2 regions of the Vogesella perlucida genome follow, and region 2 is predicted to be linked to the other one. Evidence: riboswitches for the same ligand, from Rfam matches in the RefSeq annotation. Region 2 holds a riboswitch; the other holds the start of a gene.
What was found. A riboswitch is a leader RNA that binds a small molecule or an ion and turns the genes downstream of it on or off. The one in region 2 is predicted to bind cobalamin.
Positions count from the first base shown of each region.

Region 1 (11,748 bases), on a different contig from region 2:
GCAAAGTGGCTATCCACCAGCGCCTGCACGGCCTGGCGAGTGGTGAGCAAGGCATCTTCGCGCACGGCCAGCACATCCACGATACGCCCGGGGATATCGGCGCTACTGAACAAAACGTGCGCGCCACCCGCACGCAGGCGGCTGGCCTGCGGCTCCATGGTGACCACGGCATCGATAGCGCCAAAATCAAACGCGGCTTCGTGCTGATCCAGCAACAGCGGCACGGGGATCACCTGGTCACGGCTCAGGCCCGCACGCTGCAGCATGGCATCCAGCATCACCGCCCCCACTGCGCTGGCTTCCACACCGATACGGCGGCCGGCCAGCTGGCCCAGGCTGGTAATACCGCTGCGCGCCAGCACCACGTCGCCGCCGTGCGAGACATCCAGCACGGCAATCACTTTTAGCGGAATACCTTCGGCCAGCGCGCTGATGACTTCATCCAGCGTCAGGCAAGCACCATCCAGCATGCCGGCACTGAGCGCCCGCAGGCTGCTGGTAGACGAACTGATACGCAGCAGACGCACCTGCTTGTGGTTCAGCACATGGCTATCGGCAGCCCAGGAAATAAACAGATAGCCTGGCCAGCCGTTACTGCCGATACGCAGCAGTGGCTCCGGCGTGGTACAGCCAGCCAGTGCCAGTGCGGCAAGGCCGGCTTGCAGCAGCTGGCGGCGGCTAAGGTGGCAGGATCGGGGCAAGTAAATGTTCATACAGCCAAAACAAGTGGGTATTTAGTGAATCATACTTAATAACCACCATGTTTCTATAGGTATTGCAGGAAATGGTGCGCTATATCACCTGCAGGTCACCCCGAGTGTAGCCACTGGCGCATAACGGGCTGTGCCTGGGCCAGTGCCGGGCCGGATAGCAGGGCAATGCCCTGTGCCTGCGCCCGCGCCGCTTCGCTGTCGGTAGCCGGGTATAGCGTGGCCAGCATGGCGTGGGCGTGCAGGCCACCCAGGCTGGCGGCACTATCGAGCTTGAACAGGTTATCCAGCCCGATACCGCGCTGGTGCAGCGCGGTGGGCGCCGTGGTTTTGCACTCCACCAGATAGAGCTGGTTATTGCACAGGATGGCCACGTCGTATTCGTTGGCCACCCCGTCGTGCACTACTTTCACCCCCACGGCCGCATCGCTGATGGGCAGGGCGGGCTGTAGCGCTGCCACCTGCGACAGCAGCCACACTTCCAGCCAGCCGCCGCCAAGAAAAAAACGCACCGATGCGTCGTGGCAACGCACGTGGCCAGCCTGATCGATCTCCACCAAGCCGCAGCTGGCCAGCCAGTGGCGCAGCGCCCGCTCGCCGCGCGGTAGTGGGTGGCGGCTGTACTGGCGGGTGTCCAGGTCATTGCACAGGCGGTTCAGCAGCGATAGCGCCGCCGGGCGCTGCGCGGCCAGTGCGGCCAGGCCGGCTGCCAGTGCCTCCAGCCGCTGCGGGCGCTGGGCCAGGCGGTAATGGATATGCTCGATACGGCTACCGTACAGCGCAAAGTAAGCCGCCAGCGTCAAGCCATCGGCAATATCGCTGCCGGTGCGCAGGCCGGTGTGCTCGCCACCCAGCAGCCAGATCAGGCGGTCGCTATGCGGGGCAATACTCATCAGCGGCAGCTGGCGCTCGCGCGCCAGGTCGTAGGCCAGCGCAGCCTGCACCGGCGACGCGGCACTGATATTGAACGCCACCGCCCCCTGCGCCAGTGCGGCCAACTGCTGGCGCAGCGCCAGCGGCTGGGTATCGGCCGCCAGCGTCACCACACTGGCCGGCAGGTGCAGGCTACGGCACACCCCGGCGATATCGGTAGCCAGCCCCAGCTCGCTACGGTGGCACAGCAGGCTGACCTGGCTCACGCCAAAGCGGCGGTCCAGCGCGGGAGTGATGATGTCGCTTTCTACACGGTTTACAAAAGCCAGCAGGTGCATGGCAAAGCCTCGGCAAGAGATGGCAGCATCTTAGCCACGCCAGAGGGCTGCGGCCAAGCCTGCACTATGCCGCAGGCGGCAAAACGCCGCGCTCAAGCGGCCTGCTGCGCCGCCCGGATAACCGACAGCAGCGCCGCCAGCTCGGCCAGGCCGGCCTGCCACTGCGTATGGCCGGACGCCACATTGATATGGCCGGCATCGCGCAGCCATACCAGCGGCGCCTGCCACAGCGCGGCCATGCGCGCGCTGCGCAGCGGCAGGCTGTACGGGTCGCTGTCGCTGGCCACTACCCGCGCAGCAAAAGGCAGCGCGGCCTGCGGCAGCGGGGCAAACGGCTGCAGCTGGGCGGGCGCGCTGGCGCGCTCCACATCGGCCGGGGCCACCAATAGTGCACCGGCCAGCTTGTTACCGTAGCGGGCGGCGTAGTGCGCCACCGTAGCGCAGCCCAGGCTGTGGGCGATGACCACCACCGGCTGCGTGGCAGCCTCTACCGCTGCGTCCAGCGCGGCCAGCCAGTCGCCCAGCTGCGGCGCGTGCCATTCGTGGTTGGCTACGCGCTGCGCGCCCAGCAGCTGCTGCCAGTGGCTTTGCCAGTGGTCCGAGCCGGAGTTGTTCCAGCCCGGCTGGATGATAAAGTCGAACCCGGAAAAATCGTATGCCATGCCGCTACTCCTGCCAATGTCATTTGCTGTTACCTTAGCAGCGCTTTTATATTTCCAAAAAGACTGATTTATTGTTTTTTTATTTCTCATGGCAATATAAACGCCCAAGGAAAGCGCGCCTGATCTGGTAAAATCGCCGCTGCCTAGGTGCTTGCCCGGCTCGGCCGGCAAGTTAAACGGGAAACAGCCCCAAGCTGTGCTGCCCCCGCAACGGTGTGTTTCATCTGGCTGCCCCGCGCAGCTGCCCGGCCCCTGCGCCACTGTACCTGCCGGTACGGGAAGGCGGGCCAGTGGCGAAACCAGCCCGGATACCGGCCCAGGCCACGCTGTGTGCCGCCAGACACCCTGGCCGCACGCTTTACCATGCTGCGGAGGGCGGCATGCGGCCAGCCCCCTGCCCGCCCGCCCCCGCTGTACACCGGAAACACCGTGCAGCCCATGTCTTCTCTTTCATCACCGCGCCCGGCCCACACTGCGCTACGCCTGCCCCCGGCCAGCCTGCTGGCCCTGCTGCTGGCCATTAGCGTGACGACCTTGCTGCTGGCCTGCGCCAGTGGCAGCGTGGCACTGGGGCCCGGCCAGTTATGGCAGGTACTGCAGGGCCGGGGCGATGCGCTGGCCACCACCCTGCTGCAGCTGCGGCTGGAACGCGCCCTGACCGCCTGGATAACCGGTGCCGCGCTGGCGCTGGCCGGCCTGCTGATGCAATCGCTGCTGCGTAACCCGCTGGCCGACCCCTACGTGATGGGCGTCTCCGGCGGCGCCTCGGTGGGCGCCCTGCTGGCGCTGTGGCTGGGCCTGGCCGTGTGGCAGGTAGACCTGGCCGCTGTTGCCGGCGCGCTGGTGCTGTCCGGTGTGCTGTTCTGGCTGGCGCGGCGCGACTTTGGCCGCAGCAGCGGCACCGTGCTGCTGCTACTGACCGGTGCGCTGCTGTCTACTGCTTGTGGCGCGGTGATTTCGCTGCTACTGACCATTGCGCAAGACAACCAGCTGCGCGGCATGGTGTTCTGGCTGGTGGGCGATATCTCCGGCACGCCGCTAAGGCCGTGGCCGTGGCTGGTGCTGCTACCGGCCATGCTGCTGGCCTGGTGGCAGGCCCCGGCCATCAACCTGCTGGCGCTGCACGGCGACCACGCCGCCACGCTGGGCGTGCCGCTGGCGCGGCTGCGCCGCCTGCTGCTGCTGCTGGCAGCCAGCCTGACTGCCACCGCCGTCAGCCAGGGGGGCAGCATCGGCTTTGTCGGCCTGATGGTGCCGCACGCCTGCCGCCTGGTGTGCGGGCCCAACCTGCGCCTGCTGATCCCCGCCTCCATCCTGGCCGGCGCCAGCCTGCTGGTACTGGCCGATACCCTGGCGCGCACCGTGGTGGCACCCATGCAGCTGCCGGTGGGCATTCTTACCGCGCTACTGGGCGTGCCGGTGCTGTTCTGGCAGCTGTCGCGCACGCGCCGGAGGCTGGCATGATGCTGCACACAGACAAACTCAGCATTCTGCAAGGCCAGCGCCACCTGCTGCACCAGCTGGGCTGGCAAGTGCAGGCCGGCGAAGTATGGTGGCTGGCCGGGCGTAACGGCTGCGGCAAAAGCACGCTGCTGGCCACGCTGGCCGGGCTGCGCCCCCCCGCACAGGGCAGCATCAGCCTGTGCGGCCAACCTTTAGGCACCACCGCACCGCGCCTGCGCGCCCAGCGCCTGGCGCTGCTGCCGCAAGCCAGCCACGACGCCTTCGACTACGCCGTGATCGACGCGGTAGCCGCCGCGCGCTACCCGTGGCCAGACGACGGCCACAACCCCGGCCGCATTGCCGCCGCGCTGAACGCCTTCGACCTGGCACGCTTGGCCGAGCGCCCGCTGCAGGCGCTATCCGGCGGCGAGCGCCAGCGCGTGGCGCTGGCCAGCGTGATGGCGCAAGAAGCCCCGCTGATCCTGCTGGACGAGCCCACCAATTCGCTGGACCTGGCGCACCAGGCCGCGCTGCAAGTACAGATACGCCGCTGGCAGGCCGAGGGCAAAGCCGTTGTTGTGGTGAGCCACGACCTGCAGTTTGCCCCCGCCATCGCCAGCCATGCCCTGCTGCTGGACGGCGCCGGCGGCCACAGCCAGCACCCCCTGGCCCAGCTCAGCGCCACCCACCTGGCAGAGGTACTGGGCTACCCGCTTACCCGCATCACCCATGCAGGCCACCCCTGCTTTTTACCCGGACACAGCACATGAGCCACACCGACGACCAAGGCCGCACCGAACGCCACAACGCCCGCATGGCACGCAAAAAAGAAATCATGGACGCCCGTATCGCCGCTGCCGACCAGCACCGCGGCGTATTTATCGTGAACGCCGGTAACGGCAAAGGCAAAAGCTCCAGCGGCCTGGGCATGGTGATGCGCGCGCTGGGCCACGACATGCAGGTAGGCGTGGTGCAATTCATCAAAGGCGCCATGGAAACCGGCGAAGAGCGCTTTCTGCGCCGCTTCCCCGAGCAGGTGCAGTTCCACGCCATGGGCGAGGGCTATACCTGGAACACGCAAGACCGCGAACGCGACGTGGCCCGCGCCAGCGAAGCCTGGGCCAAGGCACGCGAGATGCTGCAAAACCCGGCCATTGGCCTGGTGCTGCTGGACGAGCTGAACATCGCGCTGAAGTACAAATACCTGGACGTAGAGCAAGTACTGGACGACATCCTGGCGCGCCCGCTACACCAGCACGTAATCGTGACTGGTCGCGGCGTACCGGACGCGGTAGTGGAAGCCGCCGACACCGTCACCGACATGACGCTGGTCAAACACGCCTTTGCTGCCGGCATCGCCGCCCAGCCCGGCGTGGAGTGGTAGGCAAAGAGAACCTGAACCCCGTTGGCCACGAAAACCACGAACCAACACGAAAATAAGCCGTCATGACATTGATAGATACAGACCAAACAGCGACCAGCCGTCGGTTCTGTTCGTACCTTTCATGGTTTTCGTGGCAAAACGTTTTCCGCTATGCCCGACGGCTTGGCTGGATAAATACCAAGACAAAACCCATTAGCCACGAAAGAACACAAAAGCAAAGCTGCCCATTGCCATAGCACGCAGGCCTGAATGGTACCCAAAATGCCCAAGCCAAACGGCAAGCAACAGCAGTTTTTCGTGCCCTTTCGTGGTTTTCGTGGCCAAAAACCAAATAAAGAAAGCCCCATGAGCTGCAAAGCCCTTCTGCTGTCTGCCATCGCCTCCGGCCAGGGCAAGACCACCGTTACCGCCGCGCTAGCGCGCCGCCTGGTGCGCGACGGCTACCGCGTGCGCGTGTTCAAAACCGGGCCGGACTTCATCGACCCGCTGCTGCTGGCTGCCGCCAGCGGTGGCACGGTAGACGTGCTGGACCTGTGGATGTGCACGCCCGCGCAGTGCCAAAGCCTGCTGGCACAAGCCGCCGCCGAAGCCGACTACGTGCTGATAGAAGGCGTGATGGGCCTGTACGACGGCCAGCCGTCCAGCGCCGACCTGGCCAAACAGTTTGGTGTGCCGGTACTGGCGGTGCTGGACTGCAGCGCCATGGTGGGCACCGCGCTGGCCATTGCCCGTGGCCTGCGCGACCACGGCAAGCTGCCGTGGGCCGGCCTGCTGGCCAACCGCGTCGCCAGTCAGGGCCACGCCGACATGATTCGCGCCTGCGCCACGCCAGACCTGCCGGTAGTAGGCTGCCTGCCGCGCCAAGCCGAATCGCTACCCGAGCGCCATCTGGGCCTGCACTTGCCTAGCGACCTGCCAGACCTGGCCGCGCGGCTGGACGCGCTGGCCGACGCGCTGCAGCTGGACCACGCCGTGCTGGCCGCCCTGCCCGACTTCGCACCACAGGCCCCAGCCCCGGTGGCCCTGCCGCCGCTGCTGGCCGGCAAAACCATCGCCGTGGCGCACGACGCGGCCTTTGCCTTTGTCTATGCGGCCAACCTGCGCACGCTGCAGGGCATGGGCGCGCGCATCGCCACCTTCTCGCCGCTGGCTAACGACCCCATTCCGGCCGATGCCGACGCGCTGTGGCTGCCCGGCGGCTACCCCGAGCTGCACGGTGCCACGCTGGCGGGTAACACGCGCTGGCTGGCCAGCGTGCAAGCCTTTACCGCCGCCGGCAAACCGGTATGGGCCGAATGCGGCGGCATGATGGCGCTGGCCGAACAGCTGCACGACACCCAGGGCCAGCCCCACCGCATGGCGGGCATCCTGCCGGGTAGCGTCAGCATGACCGCCAAGCTGGCCGGGCTGGGCAGCCAGGGTTGGCCGCACGCCGCTGGCGAGCTGCGCGGCCACACCTTTCATTACTCGCAGTTCGACACCCCACTGCCTGCCGCCGCCACCTGCCAGCGCAAGGCCGGTGGCAGCCCGGGCGAGGTGGTGTACCGCCATGGCAGCGTGCAGGCCAGCTACTTTCACGCCTACTTTGCCAGCCAGCCCGCCGCCGCTGCCGCGCTATTCCTGCCGGAGGCCGCATGCTAGGCACCAGCCTGCTACTGGCCGCCGGCCTGCTGGCCGACCGCGTGCTGGGCGAGCCCACGCGCTACCACCCGCTGGTGGGCTTTGGCCGCGCGACCAACTGGCTGGAAAAACGGCTGAACGTTGGCCGCAGCCGCCTGCTGCGCGGCGCTTTTGCCTGGGCGCTGCTGGTGCTGCCGCTGCCGCTACTGCTGGCCTGGGTACTGGCGCAGCTGCCCACGCTGGCCGCCACCGTGCTGAGCGTGGCGGTGCTGTACTTTACGCTGGGCCGCCAGAGCCTGATCGACCACACCCGCCCCATTGCCGACGCGCTGCTGCAGGGCAAGCTGGCCGAGGCGCGGGCGCTGACTGCGCGCATTGTCAGCCGAGACCTGAGCCAGGCCGACGACAGCGCCATCACCCGCGCTGCGACCGAATCGCTACTGGAAAACGGCCACGACGCCGTATTCGGCGCGCTGTTCTGGTTTGCCGTAGGCGGCGCACCGGCGGCGCTAGCCTACCGCCTGGCCAACACGCTGGACGCCATGTGGGGCTACCGTAACGACCGCTTCGAACGCTTTGGCAAAACCGCCGCCCGCGCCGACGACGTGCTGGGCTACGCGCCCTCGCGCCTCACCGCGCTGGCCTACGCCTTGGCCGGCAATACGCGGCTGGCGCTGGCCAGCTGGCGCCGCCAGGCACCGCAGTGGGATAGCCCCAACGCCGGGCCGGTGATGGCCGCCGGCGCTGGCGCGCTGGGCGTGCAGCTGGGCGGCGCCGCCGTCTACCACGGCCAGCTGGAAGCGCGGCCCGCGCTAGGCGCAGGCCCGGCCCCGCGCGCTGGCGACATCCGCCGCGCCGCGCAGCTGATGGACCGCGCCATCGTGCTGTGGCTGCTGTTGGCGCTGCCGCTATGAGTACACCTCTGCGCCCTGTGCACGGCGGCAACCTGCTGCAAGCCGTGGCCCGCTTTGGTGGCACGCCCGAACAATGGCTGGATTTGTCGGCCGCGCTGAACCCGCAGCCCTACCCGGCTGCGGCCACCGACCCCGCGCTGTGGTACACGCTGCCGCAGCCGGACGCCGCCCTGCACGCCGCCGCCTGCGCCTACTACGGCGCGGCCAAGCTGTTGCCGGTAGCGGGTAGCCAGGCCGCCATCCAGGCGCTGCCACGGCTGCGGGCCCCCGGCAGTGTAGCAGTGGCGCACCCCAGCTACGCCGAGCACGGCTGGCGCTGGGCACGCGCCGGGCACCAGGTAGCGCGCCACCCGCACGCCAAGCTAGCCGCGCAAGCGGGCCAGGTGGACGTGCTGATCCTGTGCAACCCCGACAACCCCAGCGGCCAACGTTGGCCGCAACACGCGGTGCTGGCCATGACGGCGGCGCAGGCGGCACGCGGCGGCTGGCTGGTGGTGGACGAGGCATTTGCCGACGTGACGCCCGCGCTGTCCGTAACCGCGCACGCCGCCACGCAGCCCGGCCTGGTGGTGCTGCGTAGCCCCGGCAAGTTCTTTGGCCTGGCCGGTTTGCGGCTGGGCTTTGTCGCTGCCGCGGGCGATATCCTGCAGGCGCTGGACGACGAGCTGGGGCCGTGGACCATCCCCGCGCCGGTGGCGCGCATTGCTAGCGCCGCGCTGGCCGACACTGCATGGCAAGCCAATGCGCAGCAGCAGTTGGCCGCGGGCCACACCCGCCTGGCCGTGCTGCTGCAGGCGCACGGGCTACCAGCTGATGGCTGCCATTTGTTTGCCGGCGGTGCCACCGCGCACGCCGCAGCCCTGCAACAACACCTGGCGCGGCACCACATCTGGTGCCGCCTGTTTACCGACCCGCAGCCCCGCTTCCGCCTGGGGCTGCCCGCCAGCGAGGCGCACTGGCAGCGCCTGGCCGCAGCGCTGGCCCGCTTTGCACCGGATACTTTATGAAACCCATCGCCCTTGCCCTGGCCTGCACCCTGGCGCTGCCCGCCATCACCGCCAGCGCCGCACCGATTACCGTTACCGACGACCAGGGCCAAACACTCACCCTGCCCGCCCCAGCCAAACGCGTGATCAGCCTGGCGCCGCACGTGACCGAGCTGATCTACGCCGCCGGTGGCGGCAGCCGGCTGATTGCCGCCGACGCCAACAGCAACTACCCGCCCGCAGCCCAAAACCTGCCGCAGGTGGGCAGCTTTCGCGGTATCGATATCGAACGCGTGATTGCCGCCAAGCCCGATTTGCTGATTGTGTGGCTGCACGGCCCGGCCGAAAAACAGCTGGCGCAGCTGAAGGCGCTGGGCATCCCCATGTATTACAGCGAGCCCAAGCACCTGGCCGACATCCCCGCCAGCCTGCGCAAGCTGGGTACGCTGCTGGGCAGCAGCACCGCTGCCGAGCAAAGCGCCCGCCAGTTTGATACCGAGCTGGCCGCGCTGCGCCGCCAGTACGCCGGCAAGCCCAAGCTGCGCGTGTTTTACCAGGTGTGGCACAAGCCGCTGTACACGCTAAGCGGCCAGCACATCGTCAACGACGCCATCGAGCTGTGCGGCGGCCAGAACATTTTTGCCCAGCTGCCCATCCCCGCCCCGGTGGTGAGCGAAGAATCGGTCATTGCGGCCAACCCGCAGGTAATGCTGGCCGCCGGCATGAAAAAACAAGACGACCTGCAGGCACGCTGGGCCGGCATCAACGCCGTTGCCGCCGTGCAGTACAAGCAGCAATACCAGATCGACAGTGACATCCTGAACCGCCCCACCCCGCGCTTCCTGCAAGGCACCCGCGCCGTGTGCCGCAGCCTGGACGCCGCACGGGCGGTCTACGCGAAAGTAAAACCATGATCCACACCACACCGCATTACCACCGCATTGCCTGCCTGTGTACCGAGGCGGTAGAAACCCTGTACCTGCTAGGCGCCGAGGACCTGATCGCCGGTATTTCCGGCTTTACCGTCTACCCGCCCGAAGCCCGCCAGCAAAAGCCCAAAATCAGCGGCTTTTCCAGCGGCAAGCTGGAAAAAATCATGGCGGTCACGCCCGACCTGGTGGTGGGCTATTCCAGCCTGCAAAGCGATATGCTGAAAGAAGTGGCCGAAGCTGGCGTGGATATCCTGCACTTCAACCACCACAGCGTAGACGGCGTACTGCGCATGGTGCGCGTGCTGGGCAGCCTTACCGGCCGCCGCCACGCCGCCGAGCTGCTATGCGAGCAGCTGGAAGGCCAGATCAGCGCCGCCCGCCTGGAAACCGCCGCGCGCGACGCCGCCGGCCTGCCGCGCCCGCTGGTGTATTTCGAAGAATGGCACGACCCCATCATCAGCGGCATCGGCTGGGTGGGCGAGCTGATTGCGCTGGCCGGCGGGCGCGACGCCTTTGCCGAGCTGGCCGGCCACGCCCGTGCCAAACAGCGCATCGTGGCCGATCCGCAAACCGTGATAGACCGCCAGCCAGACCTGATGGTAGGCAGCTGGTGCGGCAAGCGCTTCCGCCCCGAAACGGTACTGGAACGCGACGGCTGGCAAGGCGTACCAGCGGTGCGCAACGCCGAGCGCGGCCATATCATCGAGATCAAGTCCGCCGACATCCTGGCCCCCGGCCCCACACTGATCAGCCGCGGCCTGCCGCAGCTGCAGGCGCTGATCCGCCAATGGCACGAAGACCGCGCCGGCTAAGCATCTTTGCAGGCATTTTCAGCCACGAAAGCACACCGAAAGCACAGACAAAACCGCCCCGGCACGCCCACCGCTACCGGCACAAGCAACAGCGGCAAGCTTTCACGCTGTTTTCCGTGCCTTCAGTGTGCGTCAGTGGCAAAACCAAGAGAGACACCATGCCCGCCCAACCCTGGCCCTTCCCCACGCTGATGGTGCAAGGCTGCACCTCGGACGCCGGCAAAAGCACGGTGGTGGCCGCGCTGTGCCGCCTGCTGGCCGATGCCGGCTACCGCGTCGCCCCGTTCAAACCGCAAAACATGGCGCTGAACAGCGCAGTAACCGAAGACGGCGGCGAGATCGGCCGCGCCCAGGCGCTGCAAGCCATCGCCGCCCGCGTGGCACCGCATACCGACATGAACCCGGTGCTGCTCAAACCCAGCAGCGACACCGGCGCCCAGGTCATCATCCACGGCAAGGTGCGCGCCGACATGAACGCGCGCGACTACCACCAGTACAAAACCACCGCCATGGCCGCCGTGCTGCAGTCCTACCAGCGACTGCAGGCGCAGTACGACGTAGTGATGGTGGAAGGCGCCGGCAGCCCGGCCGAGGTCAACCTGCGCGAGCGCGACATCGCCAATATGGGCTTTGCCGAGGCGGTGGATTGCCCGGTGATCCTGGTGGCCGACATCGACAAGGGCGGCGTGTTTGCCCACCTGGTGGGCACGCTGGATTGCCTGAGCGATAGCGAACGCGCCCGCGTGGTGGGCTTTGTCATCAACAAGTTCCGCGGCGACATCAGCCTGCTGCAAGACGGGCTGGACTGGCTGGAAGCCAAAACCGGCAAGCCGGTGCTGGCGGTGCTGCCCATGCTGCACGGCCTGATGCTGGACGCCGAGGACGCCGTGCAAAGCCAACAGCAGCGCGGCGACTTCAACATCGTGGTGCCGGTGCTGCCGCGCATCAGCAACCATACCGACTTCGACGCGCTACGCGCCCACCCCGGCGTGAACCTGCACTTTGTCGGCCCCGACGCCCCCAAGCCGCCGGCCGACCTGGTGATCCTGCCCGGCAGCAAGAACACCCGCGCCG
Region 1 is NZ_CEETRO010000008.1:40,015-51,762, reverse strand. Features, by position in the region: gene ACZ9XP_RS12465 (ABC transporter substrate-binding protein) at 1-713, opposite strand, end outside; gene ACZ9XP_RS12460 (Card1-like endonuclease domain-containing protein) at 809-1,921, opposite strand; gene ACZ9XP_RS12455 (alpha/beta hydrolase) at 2,014-2,583, opposite strand; cobalamin riboswitch at 2,712-2,917, shown strand; gene ACZ9XP_RS12450 (FecCD family ABC transporter permease) at 3,022-4,047, shown strand; gene ACZ9XP_RS12445 (ABC transporter ATP-binding protein) at 4,044-4,796, shown strand; gene cobO (cob(I)yrinic acid a,c-diamide adenosyltransferase) at 4,793-5,410, shown strand; gene ACZ9XP_RS12435 (cobyrinate a,c-diamide synthase) at 5,756-7,051, shown strand; gene cbiB (adenosylcobinamide-phosphate synthase CbiB) at 7,045-7,944, shown strand; gene cobD (threonine-phosphate decarboxylase CobD) at 7,941-8,951, shown strand; gene ACZ9XP_RS12420 (cobalamin-binding protein) at 8,948-9,844, shown strand; gene ACZ9XP_RS12415 (ABC transporter substrate-binding protein) at 9,841-10,674, shown strand; gene ACZ9XP_RS12410 (cobyric acid synthase) at 10,833-11,748, shown strand, end outside.
Region 1: linked by a shared signal. The riboswitch ahead of ACZ9XP_RS12450 (FecCD family ABC transporter permease) and the one ahead of ACZ9XP_RS06530 (TonB-dependent receptor) in region 2 are both predicted to bind cobalamin.

Region 2 (11,748 bases):
TATTGAGTTGAATAATAGAATCAGTGGTTGCAAGGGCGCATTTAATGCATGTGCACAAGAGATTGGTCTGAAGTCCCAGACTGATTTACTGTGTGATTTTCTAGAAGGAACAGAGTTGTTCTCCAGCATGCCTGATAAACATGATTATGGCACCACTGTTACTGTATTCAAAATGGGAGGGGGGAGAGTGCAACCTATGGATACTTCTGGTTTGACAACATTGCGCAATATATTCTGGTGCAAGAAGAGTGGAGAGCTACTTTCTGAAAAGCAAGAATATAATCTGTTGGATGCTGTTGCTTGCTTGGTTTGTGTCGGTGAGTATGATGAGGTTCATCGTGATATAAAGACTATTTTTTCACGTGAACAGGCGGGAGTGTTAGTATGATTTTCTTGCTGGCTTTCATCGCATTATCAACAGGGTCTTGGGTTTTTGTCCACGAGCTAAAAAGTGTGATGCCGACCAATGTCTCATTGATGCTTTCAACAATATTTGCCATAGCTTTGTTTCATTTGGTTAATCTGAAAAATGTTAGCACTATGTACCGTGTTTTGTTGAAAAGCAAAGCGACGTACCTAATGTTAATGGTGTGTACGCTAGTGATGTGGGGTAGCTCCTTTTTTGTTAGTAGCTTTTCACCAACGTTCTCTCAGTTTGTGCAGATGGGCATGGGCGCAGCGTTAGGAAGCCTGTCCATTTTGCAAGGCGAAAGAACAAGGGAAAATTTTATATCTGCCTGTTCAATAAATGCAGTTATTTTATTGGCACTGTTTTATCTGATTTTAAATTATAGTTTCAGTGAGGTCTTGTCTGCGCTGGCTATCATTGCGATGGTGAGCTTTTTCGATTTTTATTATAGTCACGTGTCGCACAAGATAAATGGCTTGGGTCTAAGTAGTAGTCAAGTAATAGCTAGTAGGTTCTGGCTGTTGCTTGTATGCAGTATACTACTTCAATCTCATGAGATGAGTGATGAGTATTTTACTGGGCATAACCTGCTGATTGCCTTCGGATTGGCTGTTTTTACTTTCATGTTGCCGATCTACTTTTATCAAAAGTCTGTTGTATCCATGGGGCCCGATCTTGCTTTGATTGGTAGCGGGGTCTTGCCTTTGACTACATATATAGCGGAGAGGCTGTTTACTAAATCGCAGACGCCGGTAGCCTTGGGAGTTCTGTCGCTGCTACTCTCTTTAGCTATTATGGTGCCGGCGTTGTATTTCAAATATAGCGAAGGTGAGCTTAAGCAGGGTGTTTGAAATCATTAGCATGCTTTTTTGAAGTACGTCAATTGCATGGTCTGCTGTGCTACAGGGCCGAAGCCATGATTTTGAAAGGAGCTTGTCTCTGGCGACTCATTGAGGCTTTGCTGTTACATTTTATCTCGGGTGTTGCACTATTTCGCATCCCCTTTTACCCCGCTTCGGCGGGGTATTTTTTATGACAAAACAAGGTCGCGTTCCGCGGCTAGTTACGACGTTTGAACTGTTCCGATTCGTATGCTAATGAGGAATTCGGCCCACCATGGCAAGCCGGTGCTATGGTACGAATGACTTCCTAAAACACAGATCATTGGCTTCATGCGCCGAGGTGTATCCCGTTTTTATAGCGAATAACATATTGAATGCTATTCGATAAGGTGCCAGCGGTGTCAATAAAGATGATGATTCTTCCATATTTTACTCTGCCACTTAGAGCAGGTGATTGATGCGGTGCCTCACCAATTTTTAGCACGTAGTGTTGCGTGAGCCTGATTTCGCGTTACATGACAAAGCCCTGCCGCAAATTGCAAGCAGGGCTTTTGGTTTTGTATCCTGTCGGCGTTTAGAATTTCATGCCTACAGCAACACCATACTCATGTGTCTTGTTTTTCGGCTCAACCGTGCTGTAAAGATTACCGTTGATGATGGCGTAGACTGTTTGGGAGTCTTCGATATTCCAATAGCGATAGAATGGTGCTGCATAGAAAGTGTTAGCACCTATTTTCTTTTCCAGCTCTACCGACAGATCGAGGCCGAAACCTTTTTTCTGGGTATGCTTCAGGTCGGCATCCCCAATCATCGAGGTTTGCGTCCCTTCGATAAGGTGTTTGTAAGCAATCGACGGTGTAACGTTGATACCGGACTCAAGGTTGAATTTCTTGTCCAGGCTGAATTTCAGATAAGAAAGGTCATTTTTGCGGTTATAACCCCCTACTGCTGCCTGCTCCATGGAGTCTTCCAGATGGCGTAAGCCTAGGCCTGCACCAATATTGATATCCTGTAGCGAGCCGATTGCCAGTCGGCGTTTGAAGATGGCTTGCACTTCCCATGCTTGTCGGTCTTGCCCGTTCGATTGAACATCGCCGTAATTGCCACCTTGGAATGCACCTGTGTAGTCACTTTTCCCGAACGCATAGCGGCCAGCCAGCAAGAGGCTGTTTTCGTCATCAAGCTTGAGGTTGGTGCTGCCAACAAGGCTGGCCATATTGCCCTTTTCCTGCATAATCTTGCGGCCAGTTTGGAATTCAGAATAGTGCTCTTGATAAGCTTCTACACCTAGGCTGGAACCAGTGATTTCGATGGCGTGAGTTACTGGGGCGACACCGGCCAGAGCCAGACAGGCAAGGATAGTCTTCTTCATGGTTTCTCTTCTATGTCTCAGCATTTCGATAGGTGGATGTCAAACAGTGTTTGCTATCCAGACAGGGCAATTATCCACGCATCAGAAAAACCATTCATCATCAAAGTTGATGATGAATTTATACATTAGGCATTATGCGGCACGTATTGCATTAGTAATGTAGCCTGGATCTTGCACGGAGCAGGGTTACAGGGCAGGGATCGCGGCAAGCAGGCGCATGAGGCTTTGAAGATTGTCTTCGCCACTTTTTGTCAGGATGGCCCGGATCTGGCTGCGTACTGTCGCAAGGCTCAGCTGGTGTTGGGTGGCATAGCCTTCAGCATTGATTCCGCTTGCCAAGGCCCGAGCTAGCCGGCTTTCTGCCGGGCTAAGGTCGAACAGGGACGATAAGTCCGCCGTCGAGGGCTGATGTTGCCGGTGCCGTGGCCGAATCAACAGCAGGATGTCTCCGTAGGGATGCAGGTCGAGGTTTCTCCCGCTGTAGCTCGTTTGTAGTGAGTCATCTTGGGGTACGGGTAGTAGGTGTATGACGAAGGCTCCTTGTGGCAAGGAGAGCGGTAGGCAGACAGTCTGGCGGTTCTTGCGTACCCGTTGTAATGCTTCTTCTATGGGGCGTTGCTGTAACCATCGGCCAGCTACCCATGCAGGAGAATGAGCCAGCCATTGCTCTGCCACCGGGTTCAGGTATAGCACCTGACCGTATTGACCCAGCAGCAGCACGCCTTGCTCTAGGGCCGCTAGCCCTTGCTCTCCGCTCCAGGCTGCGGCACGCAAGGCTTCGGTTTGCCGCAGTTGCGTAAACCAGTTGCTTAGGTGTGGGATGAGCTGCTGGAAGTGGTGAAGCTGGGCCGTCGAAAATGGCGAGCGTCCGTGCTCGTGATTGAACGCAATGACCACATCCTCGCCGGCATGGCTGTAAATGCGGCTACCCATGACGTACCGCATCCCAGCCAGTGGTATCAAATATTCCTGATAAAAACGGTCGCGATTGACAAAACGATCATCGAAGTAATGCTGACAAGCGTGGACAGTGCCTATCGGCCGTTTCATTGCAATATCAAATCGATTATCCATCGCCCTGGCTTCGGCACTGTACATCCCGTGTATTTCTGTTATCCGCTGGGTGGCCATGCTTGTGGTGGCGCTATTACGGACCCGGTCCCATCCCAGTAAATGCAAGCCATCGCTATCCAGAAATCGGTCAAGTGCCGTCAGAACGCCAGGGATGCTAGTTGGTTGCAGCACGCTGCTGTACAGCGACAGTAGCAGTTGGTCACGTTGGCCATCAGTCATGCGGTTTTTTCCCGCAGTAACGCTAGCGATAGGTACTTTTGCATAAAATCTCTTTTCCGATGACGTTTATATATTTTTATTGTCAGATGAATAGATTTTTCATCAAAACTAATGATGATGCAATATAAATGAGCATGTTAAATTGCATATGGCAATTAATTGTTGGCCAAATGCTGTTCATGGGGCATGAGTTGTCTTGATCTGGCAATGGCTCGCAATCGCAAGTGTGTCGTGACGACCCCTGGAACATGGGAAATGGCGTTTGCACAGGATGATGGTGTGGCCGGTCTCAGTAGACGCTACGCGCTGGGAAGCGTACTGCTGTCGACAAGAATCTTTTACCCGTTTGATATTTAACCCTCAGTAGTAAGGCCAGAGGGTAAGGTGGTGCTATAAGGAGTCGAGAGCGTGGTAACCGGTATTACCATTTTCATTGGCCCACTTGTTTGTTCTTGTTATTTGTCATGGCGGTGATAGCATAGGTTGTTCTTGGTGCGATCATTAATAATGTGATTAAAGTTTTAAAAGAAGCACCATGTTTGCCGGGACCGCTGTGTATTGTTAAACATGCTTAAAAACAGAAAGGCTAATGGTATGAGACCTATTATTTTGATGCCAGTGGTGTGCTTTATGGCCGGTTGTGCAAGTATGGTGATGGGCACGACACAGAGGGTAACAGTACATGTGGTACCAGAAAGTGCGGAGTGCCAATTTTTCAATAAGAGCGGTGATAAGGTCGCGTCTATGGATGCGCAGAATAAAACTGTCACCATCCCTAAGTCCAGTGAGGACATGACAGTAACTTGTCATGCCAAAGGGTATAGTGCTAAAACCATTAAAATAGCGTCAAAAGTCAATCCTGGTGCGCTGCTAATCGCTGGTGCTGGTGATATCGGTACCGGTGCGATTTACAAGTTTCCGGACCAAATCAGTATTGAACTTGAGAAGTGATAAGCACTATTTGTACTGATAAGCAGATTGGGAACGGTATTTTCTCTGTGCGGGTTGGGGTCATGACGGGGCTGAATGGCCAGGTTATGATTTCATCTGACAGTTTATGACCAAGATGCTTGATGATGGCCGTGGCGGGCAAGGTCAGTAGAATGCTGCAATAAGACTTGCTGTTGTGTACTGCTGGCGTCACACTTCGGGCTGCGTGCCGCGGGGTGCGCCAGCCTCAAACCGTCGGCTGTACAGATGGACGGTAATCGCCGTGGCGTCACTGCGGCGTGCTCTTTTTGTGGAGCGAACATGTCTGACGATCAAATCCGTGGCGACGGTGCCATCCGCCGCCAAAGCCTGTACGGCTCTTCCATCGAAAACACCTACGCCGGCGTGCTGTCCTTCATGCGCCGCAACTACACGCGCAACCTGGAAGGGGTCGATGTCGTGGTGTCCGGCATTCCGCTGGACCTGTCGGTGACCTTCCGCAGCGGCGCACGCATGGGCCCGCAAGCCATCCGTGCCGCCAGCGTGCAGCTGGCCGAGCTCAAGCCTTACCCGTGGGGCTTCGACCCGTTTGAAGACCTGGCGGTGGTGGACTACGGCGACTGCTGGTTCGACGCGCACAACCCGCTCACCATCAAGCCGTCCATCATCGAACACGCGCGCACCATCCTGGCCAGCGGCGCCAAGATGCTGACCTTCGGTGGAGACCACTTCGTCACCTACCCGCTGCTGATTGCACACGCTGAAAAGTACGGCAAGCCGCTGGCGCTGCTGCACTTTGATGCGCACTGTGACACCTGGCCGGACGACGAGCCGGACAGCCTGAACCACGGCACCATGTTCTACAAAGCGGTGAAGGAAGGCCTGATCGACCCGGCCAAATCGGTACAGGTGGGTATTCGTACCTGGAACGATGACTTCATGGGCCTGAACGTGCTGGGCGCGCCGTGGGTACACGATAACGGCGTGGACGCCACCATCGCAGAAATCAAGAAAACCATCGGCGACGCGCCGGTGTACGTGACCTTCGATATCGACTGCCTGGACCCGTCCGCCGCGCCGGGCACCGGCACGCCGGTTCCGGGTGGCCTCACCACCGCGCAAGCACTGAAGATCATCCGTAACCTGGGCGACCTCAACATCGTTGGCATGGACGTGGTAGAAGTAGCGCCCAGCTACGACCAGAGCGAAATCACCGCCATCGCGGCGGCGCACATCGCCTGTGACATGCTGTGCCTGATGCGCAACAAGAAGGTAGCCGGCCAGCTCTGACGCTAGCCAATGCGGCCAACCTTGGCCGCACTACCCGCACTGCGCCCGGCAGCCCGCCCGGCGCGGTTTTTCATGCCTGCGGCGGCGGGCTGCCCCAGCGCGGGCGGCGGCCGCTGAGGCCTACCCAGCCGAACAAGGCGCCGAATACCAGCGCCAGTACGCTTCTATCACTGGCGAGCAGGCCGGCCAGCAGGAATAAGCCTGCCAGGATCAGCCATAGCGTGCGTTGCGGCCAACCCAGCGTCAGCGTGCCCTGTTGACGCCAGGCCAGCGTTTGCGTGGCGACTATCCAACAGCTGAGCACGACATCGAACAGCAGCGTGGCGTGCGGAAGCAGCCACGGTAGCGCCAGGATGGGCCACACGGCCAGGCTCAGTGCCTGCTGCCAGCGCGACGGCGCGGCAGGCAAGGTTGGGCGAGGCAGCGGTTTGATGTGCAGTGCCAGCAGCAGGCTGAGCAAAACGCCGCCGAGCAAGACGGGCAGGGCAGGCGGTGTGTAGTGGGCAACTACCCACACGAGCACGGTCGTGACCGGAATGATGATGACGGCCGCCAGGCCAAAGGTGTCGAGCTTCATGGCGCTTTGTTGAGAATGGTTTTCAATATCTCAACATAATGACATGTTTCATGTCAACGCCATCAGCGCGCTGCCACCACCATGGCCAGCAGTAGCAGGCTCTCGCATACCTCGATGCCGGCCCCCAGGCAGTCGCCGGTCATGCCACCCAGTTTGCGCTTCAGGTAGGCCCACCAGAACAGCCCGGCCAGCGGTGCCAGCAGCAGCACGGGTGCTAGCCAGGCGCTAGCGGCGGCCAGCAGCAGGGTGCATAGCCAGAAGCTGGGCCAGTGCGGGCGCCAGGCAAAACGTTCGCCGCTACCCGCTGCCAGGCTGGGTAGCGTGGCCGACCACGCCACGGTAAACAGCCGCGCCCAGGCTGGCACCAGCACCAGCCCGCCCAGCGTGGCGGCCAACCCTGTCAACGCGGTGATGCCGGCCTGGCTGCCGTGGCCGCCGTGGTGCCCGTGGTAGCCCGGATAAGCCGCAGGCGCATCCGGGGAAAGTAGCGCACCCGGTAATGGCGGCGCATCCGGGGAAAGTCCTAAGCTCAACTTCACCAGCAGCATCAGCAGTACCAGCTTGACGATCAGCTGCGTGGCCAGGCTCAGCACGCCAAAGCTGCCCAGATGCGGGTCTTTCAGCACCTCTAGAAATCGTTCGCGCGAGCGGTGCGCCGCGCCCTGGGCGTCGGCCAGGTCGGCCAGGCCGTCGATGTGCAGGCCACCGGTCACCCACAGCCAGGCCAGCAGGCCGGCCAGTGCGGCCAACCAGGGGTCCACCAGGCTGCCGGCCAGCACCGCCAGCCACACGATGGCACCCACCAGCAGGCCTACGGGGGCAAACCAGCGTGCGGCGTCGGCCAGCCACGCCGGGTCGAAGGTTTTCAGCTGCGGTGTGGGCAGGCGGGTAAGAAACTGGATCGCCAGAATGAGGGTGCGCATGGGCAATAGGCTGTGGATAAGGTTGTGGGTAAGCGGTGGGCTGCCCGTGGGCAGCCTGTGCATGGCCTGTGGGCTAGCTGGCCGGCTGCGGGGATTCCAGCCGCGTCAGGTAGGCCGGGTGGCCGTCCAGAATCGACAGTTGGGCAAAGCCGCCGCGTTGTACCGCCATCAGCCGCGCCACGTTGAACTCGGTGCCCAGCAGCTCGGCCAGCAGCACGTTGATCACCCCGCCGTGGCTCACTAGTACGCGGTGGCTGCCGCGCGCCTGCTGCATCCACTCGGCAAAGCCGGTGAGCACGCGGGTGCGGAAGGTGTCGAAGCTTTCCCCGCCTTCCGGGGTAAGCAGGCCGCGCGCCAGCAGCGTTTGCCAGTCTGGCGTGGTGGCGCTGATATCGGCTAGCGGGCGGTTTTCCCATGCGCCAAAGTGGCATTCGGCGAGCTGCGGGGCCACGTGCAGCGGCACGCGGCTGGCCAGTGCCTGTTGTACCGCAAACTCGCGGCAACGCAGCAGTGGCGAGGTGGCCATGCAGCTGACTGGCGCCAGCTGCACGATGCGCTGCCAACTGGCAGCCATATCGGCCTGGCCCTGCGCGGTAAGCGGCAGGTCGGTGTGGCCGATCAGCCGCCCCTGGTGGGCAATGTCGCCGTGGCGCAGCAGGGTGAGGGTGTAAGGGTTCATGCAGCAAGCCTCCTGGCCACGAAAGCACACAGAAAATACGTAAAAACCGCCGCTGGCGCGCTGGGCTACCGGGCGGCGGCTTGGCAAGCATACCCGCCAACGGGCAGCGGGGCGATGCTGCCCGGCGGTCAATCAGGCATTTTTGCCGGCCACGCCTGCCTCGGCAAAAGTGGCCATACCAGCATGCAGCGCAATGGCCTGTTGCAGCAGCGGCAGCGCGGCGGCCGCACCACTGCCTTCGCCCAGACGGAAGCCCAGGTCGATCAGCGGGCTCAGGCCCAGCGCCTGCAGGGCCAACGCGTGGCCGGTTTCCTGCGAGCAGTGGCTGGCCAGCAGCCACGGGGCGATGTCCGGGTCGATGGCGTGGGCGGCCAGCGCGGCGGCGGTGCTGATAAAACCATCCAGCAGCAGCGGCACGCCCTGGCGGGCGCCTTCCAGATAGAAGCCGGCCATGGCGGCGATTTCCAGCCCACCCAGCTCGGCCAGCACGCCGTGGCCGTCCAGCGTTTGCCCGGCCACGCGGGCCAGTGCGTCGGCCACCACCTGGCGTTTTACCGCCAGGCCGGCATCGCTCACACCGGTGCCGCGGCCAACAATGGCGTCCACGCTGTGGCCGGTAAGGCGGCAGATCAGCGCGGCGGATGGGGTGGTGTTGCCAATGCCCATGTCACCAGCAATCAGCAGGGTGGCGCCATCGGCAATGGCGCGGCGGGCGGCGTGGCGGCCAACCTCCAGCGCGGCGGCGGTTTCGTCCTGGCTCATCGCGGGCTCGCGGCGCAGGTTGCCGCTACCGGCGCGTACCTTGGCGTGCACGATGGGCAGCGCGGACAGATCGCTGGCCACGCCAGCGTCTACCACCTCCAGCCGCGCCTGGTTCACACGTGCCAGCACGCTGATGGCGGCACCACCGTGGACAAAGTTGGCCACCATGGCACCGGTGACTTCGGGCGGGAACGCCGATACGCCTTCGGCGCATACGCCGTGGTCGCCGGCAAACACAGTAATGGCGGGCGACAGCGGCAGCGGGATCTCGCGCCCCTGCAGGCCGGCCAGCGTGATGGCCAGCTGTTCCAGTTTGCCCAGGCTGCCGGCGGGTTTGGTCAGTTGCTGCTGGCGGGCTTCGGCGGCTTGGCGGGTAGACAGGTTGGGCGCGGGGATACGTGGCATGAGGGGTCCTTGCATGATTTTCTGGCCTGCCGGGCAGGCGAACGGGCAGACCATACGACAGCCCGGCGCGGCTGGCAATGGGGGCTTCATGCAGATGGTTTAATTTCCCGCGCGGGCATTCTGTGCTGCCGCTGCTCGTTATAATGGCGGCTTGCAGGTGTCTGCCACGCCCGTACGGGCATGGCAGGTGAAACGGGAAGCCGGTGCAAGACCGGCGCTGCCCCCGCAACGGTAAGGCCTGAGCGTATACGCTCCAGGCATCGTATCAGCCACTGCCCCGCAGGGTGGGAAGGCACGATGCCGCATGGCCCAGCCCGGAGACCGGCCTGCAATGGACGCGGCGGAATCGCGTCTTGCTGGAGTATCGCGGGGAGGCGATCAGACAGCCTGCTGCCGGTGCCTGCCGGCGGTGCGCTAGTGTCCTTTTATTTCTCCGCACTCCCTTTTTGTCCCTACGGAGTGTGTCTACATGTTCAAAAGCAAACCACTGGCCGCGCTGGTAGCGCTGGCGTGTGCCCAGGCCGCCATGGCCAATCAGCCTGTTACCCTCGACGAAGTGGTGGTTACCGCCACCCGCGGCCAGGACAAAGTACGTGAATTGCCGGTGAATGTTTCGGTGATTACCGCCCGGGATATTGCCAATAGCACGGCGCGTACAGTGCAGGATGTGTTGTCCGGGCTGGCCGGTATCCAGATACGTAACAGCACCGGTGCTGCCGACACGGCAGCGGTAGACCTGCGTGGCTTTGGCATCACCGGCCTGAGCAATACCCTGATTCTGGTCGATGGTGTCAAACAGAACACCAACGATCTGTCGGCACCCAACCTGGGCGTGGTCCCGCTTGGCCAGATCGAGCGTATCGAAGTGGTACGCGGTAGTGGTGCCGTGGCCTATGGTGGCGGTGCCACCGGCGGGGTGATCAACATCATTACCCGTAACGGTTTCAGGGCGGCCGATGGCGTGCAGGCTACGTTGACAGCCGGTAGCTATAACCTGAAAAAAATCGACTTGTCCGGCCATGCCAGCAGCCAGCATGTGGCGCTGGATGCCTATGTGAAATCCCTGACCACGGACAATTATCGCCAGAACAATGCCGAGCGTAACGATAGCGGCGGCCTGGCGGCCACGGTGCGCCATGAGGGCGGCACCCTGCGCTTTTATGCCCGCACGGCCAATCAGGATACGCGTTTGCCCGGTGTGCGTAGTGTGGACGCGGCCAATGGGGTGGACGAGTTTGCCAGCAACCCGCGCGGTACCAACAAGCCCGACGATTACATGAGCACCCGCACCGATACGTGGGGTGTGCAAGCGAAGCAAGCTGCAGGCGAGGGCATGGTACTGCTGGATGTGGCGAGCAGTACCAAGAAACTGCAGTCCGAAGATATCAGCGCCAGCTACAGCAGCAAGCGCCAGCAAAGAACCGAAGAGCTCACCGCCAGCTTGCGCTATGAACAGGATGTCGCGCGTCATCGCCTGGTACTGGGTGTAGACGCCATGTCCGGTGATGCCGCGGTGGACAGTGTGGATACCTACGGTACGGGCAGCAAAAAGATCAAGCAGCGCCACGCCGGCGGGTTTGTCGACGTGTTGCTGCGGCCAGCCCAGGGTACATCGATCAATGCGGGTGTCCGCTCGCAGCATGTTGAAGACAGTGCCAAGGTGCATAGCGGCTATGAAAACAGCTACGGCAGCAATAAAGAGCTGCGTGCCTGGCAGCTGGGCGTGCGCCAGGCGCTGATGCCGCAGCTGGATGGCTATGCCAAGCTGGGCCAGAGCTTCCGTCTGGCCAATGCCGACGAGCAGGCGTATGTCAGCACCCCGCTGTTGCCACAGCTATCGCACGACAAAGAGCTGGGTTTGTCCTGGCAGCACCAGGGCCAGGCCTTGCGGGCGGCATGGTTCCGTTATGACCTGAATCGTGAAATTCATTACAACAACCTCAGCTCGGCCAACGTTAACCTCGACCCGACCCGGCGCCAGGGTGTTGAGCTGGAGGGCAAGACACCGCTTGCGGCCAACCTTGACCTGAGCGCCGCCGTGACATGGCAGCAAGCCACCTTCCGCAGTGGCATGGCCAACAACATTAGCCTGGCAGGGAAAACCGTACCCTTGGTACCCCGCCATATGGCTAACCTGTCGCTGAGCTGGGCACCGTACGAGTCAACCCGTGTGGGCGTGCAGTGGCAGTATGTGGGCTCGCAGCGGCTGGATAACGACCAGGCCAACCAGTTTGCCAAGAAACTGGGCGCTTACAGCCTGATCCAT
Region 2 is NZ_CEETRO010000003.1:356,412-368,159, reverse strand. Features, by position in the region: gene ACZ9XP_RS06580 (ATP-grasp domain-containing protein) at 1-388, shown strand, start outside; gene ACZ9XP_RS06575 (hypothetical protein) at 385-1,260, shown strand; gene ACZ9XP_RS06570 (hypothetical protein) at 1,826-2,623, opposite strand; gene ACZ9XP_RS06565 (helix-turn-helix transcriptional regulator) at 2,810-3,916, opposite strand; gene ACZ9XP_RS06560 (hypothetical protein) at 4,511-4,867, shown strand; gene speB (agmatinase) at 5,168-6,136, shown strand; gene ACZ9XP_RS06550 (hypothetical protein) at 6,207-6,713, opposite strand; gene ACZ9XP_RS06545 (adenosylcobinamide-GDP ribazoletransferase) at 6,776-7,636, opposite strand; gene ACZ9XP_RS06540 (histidine phosphatase family protein) at 7,710-8,315, opposite strand; gene cobT (nicotinate-nucleotide--dimethylbenzimidazole phosphoribosyltransferase) at 8,448-9,482, opposite strand; cobalamin riboswitch at 9,621-9,826, shown strand; gene ACZ9XP_RS06530 (TonB-dependent receptor) at 9,952-11,748, shown strand, end outside.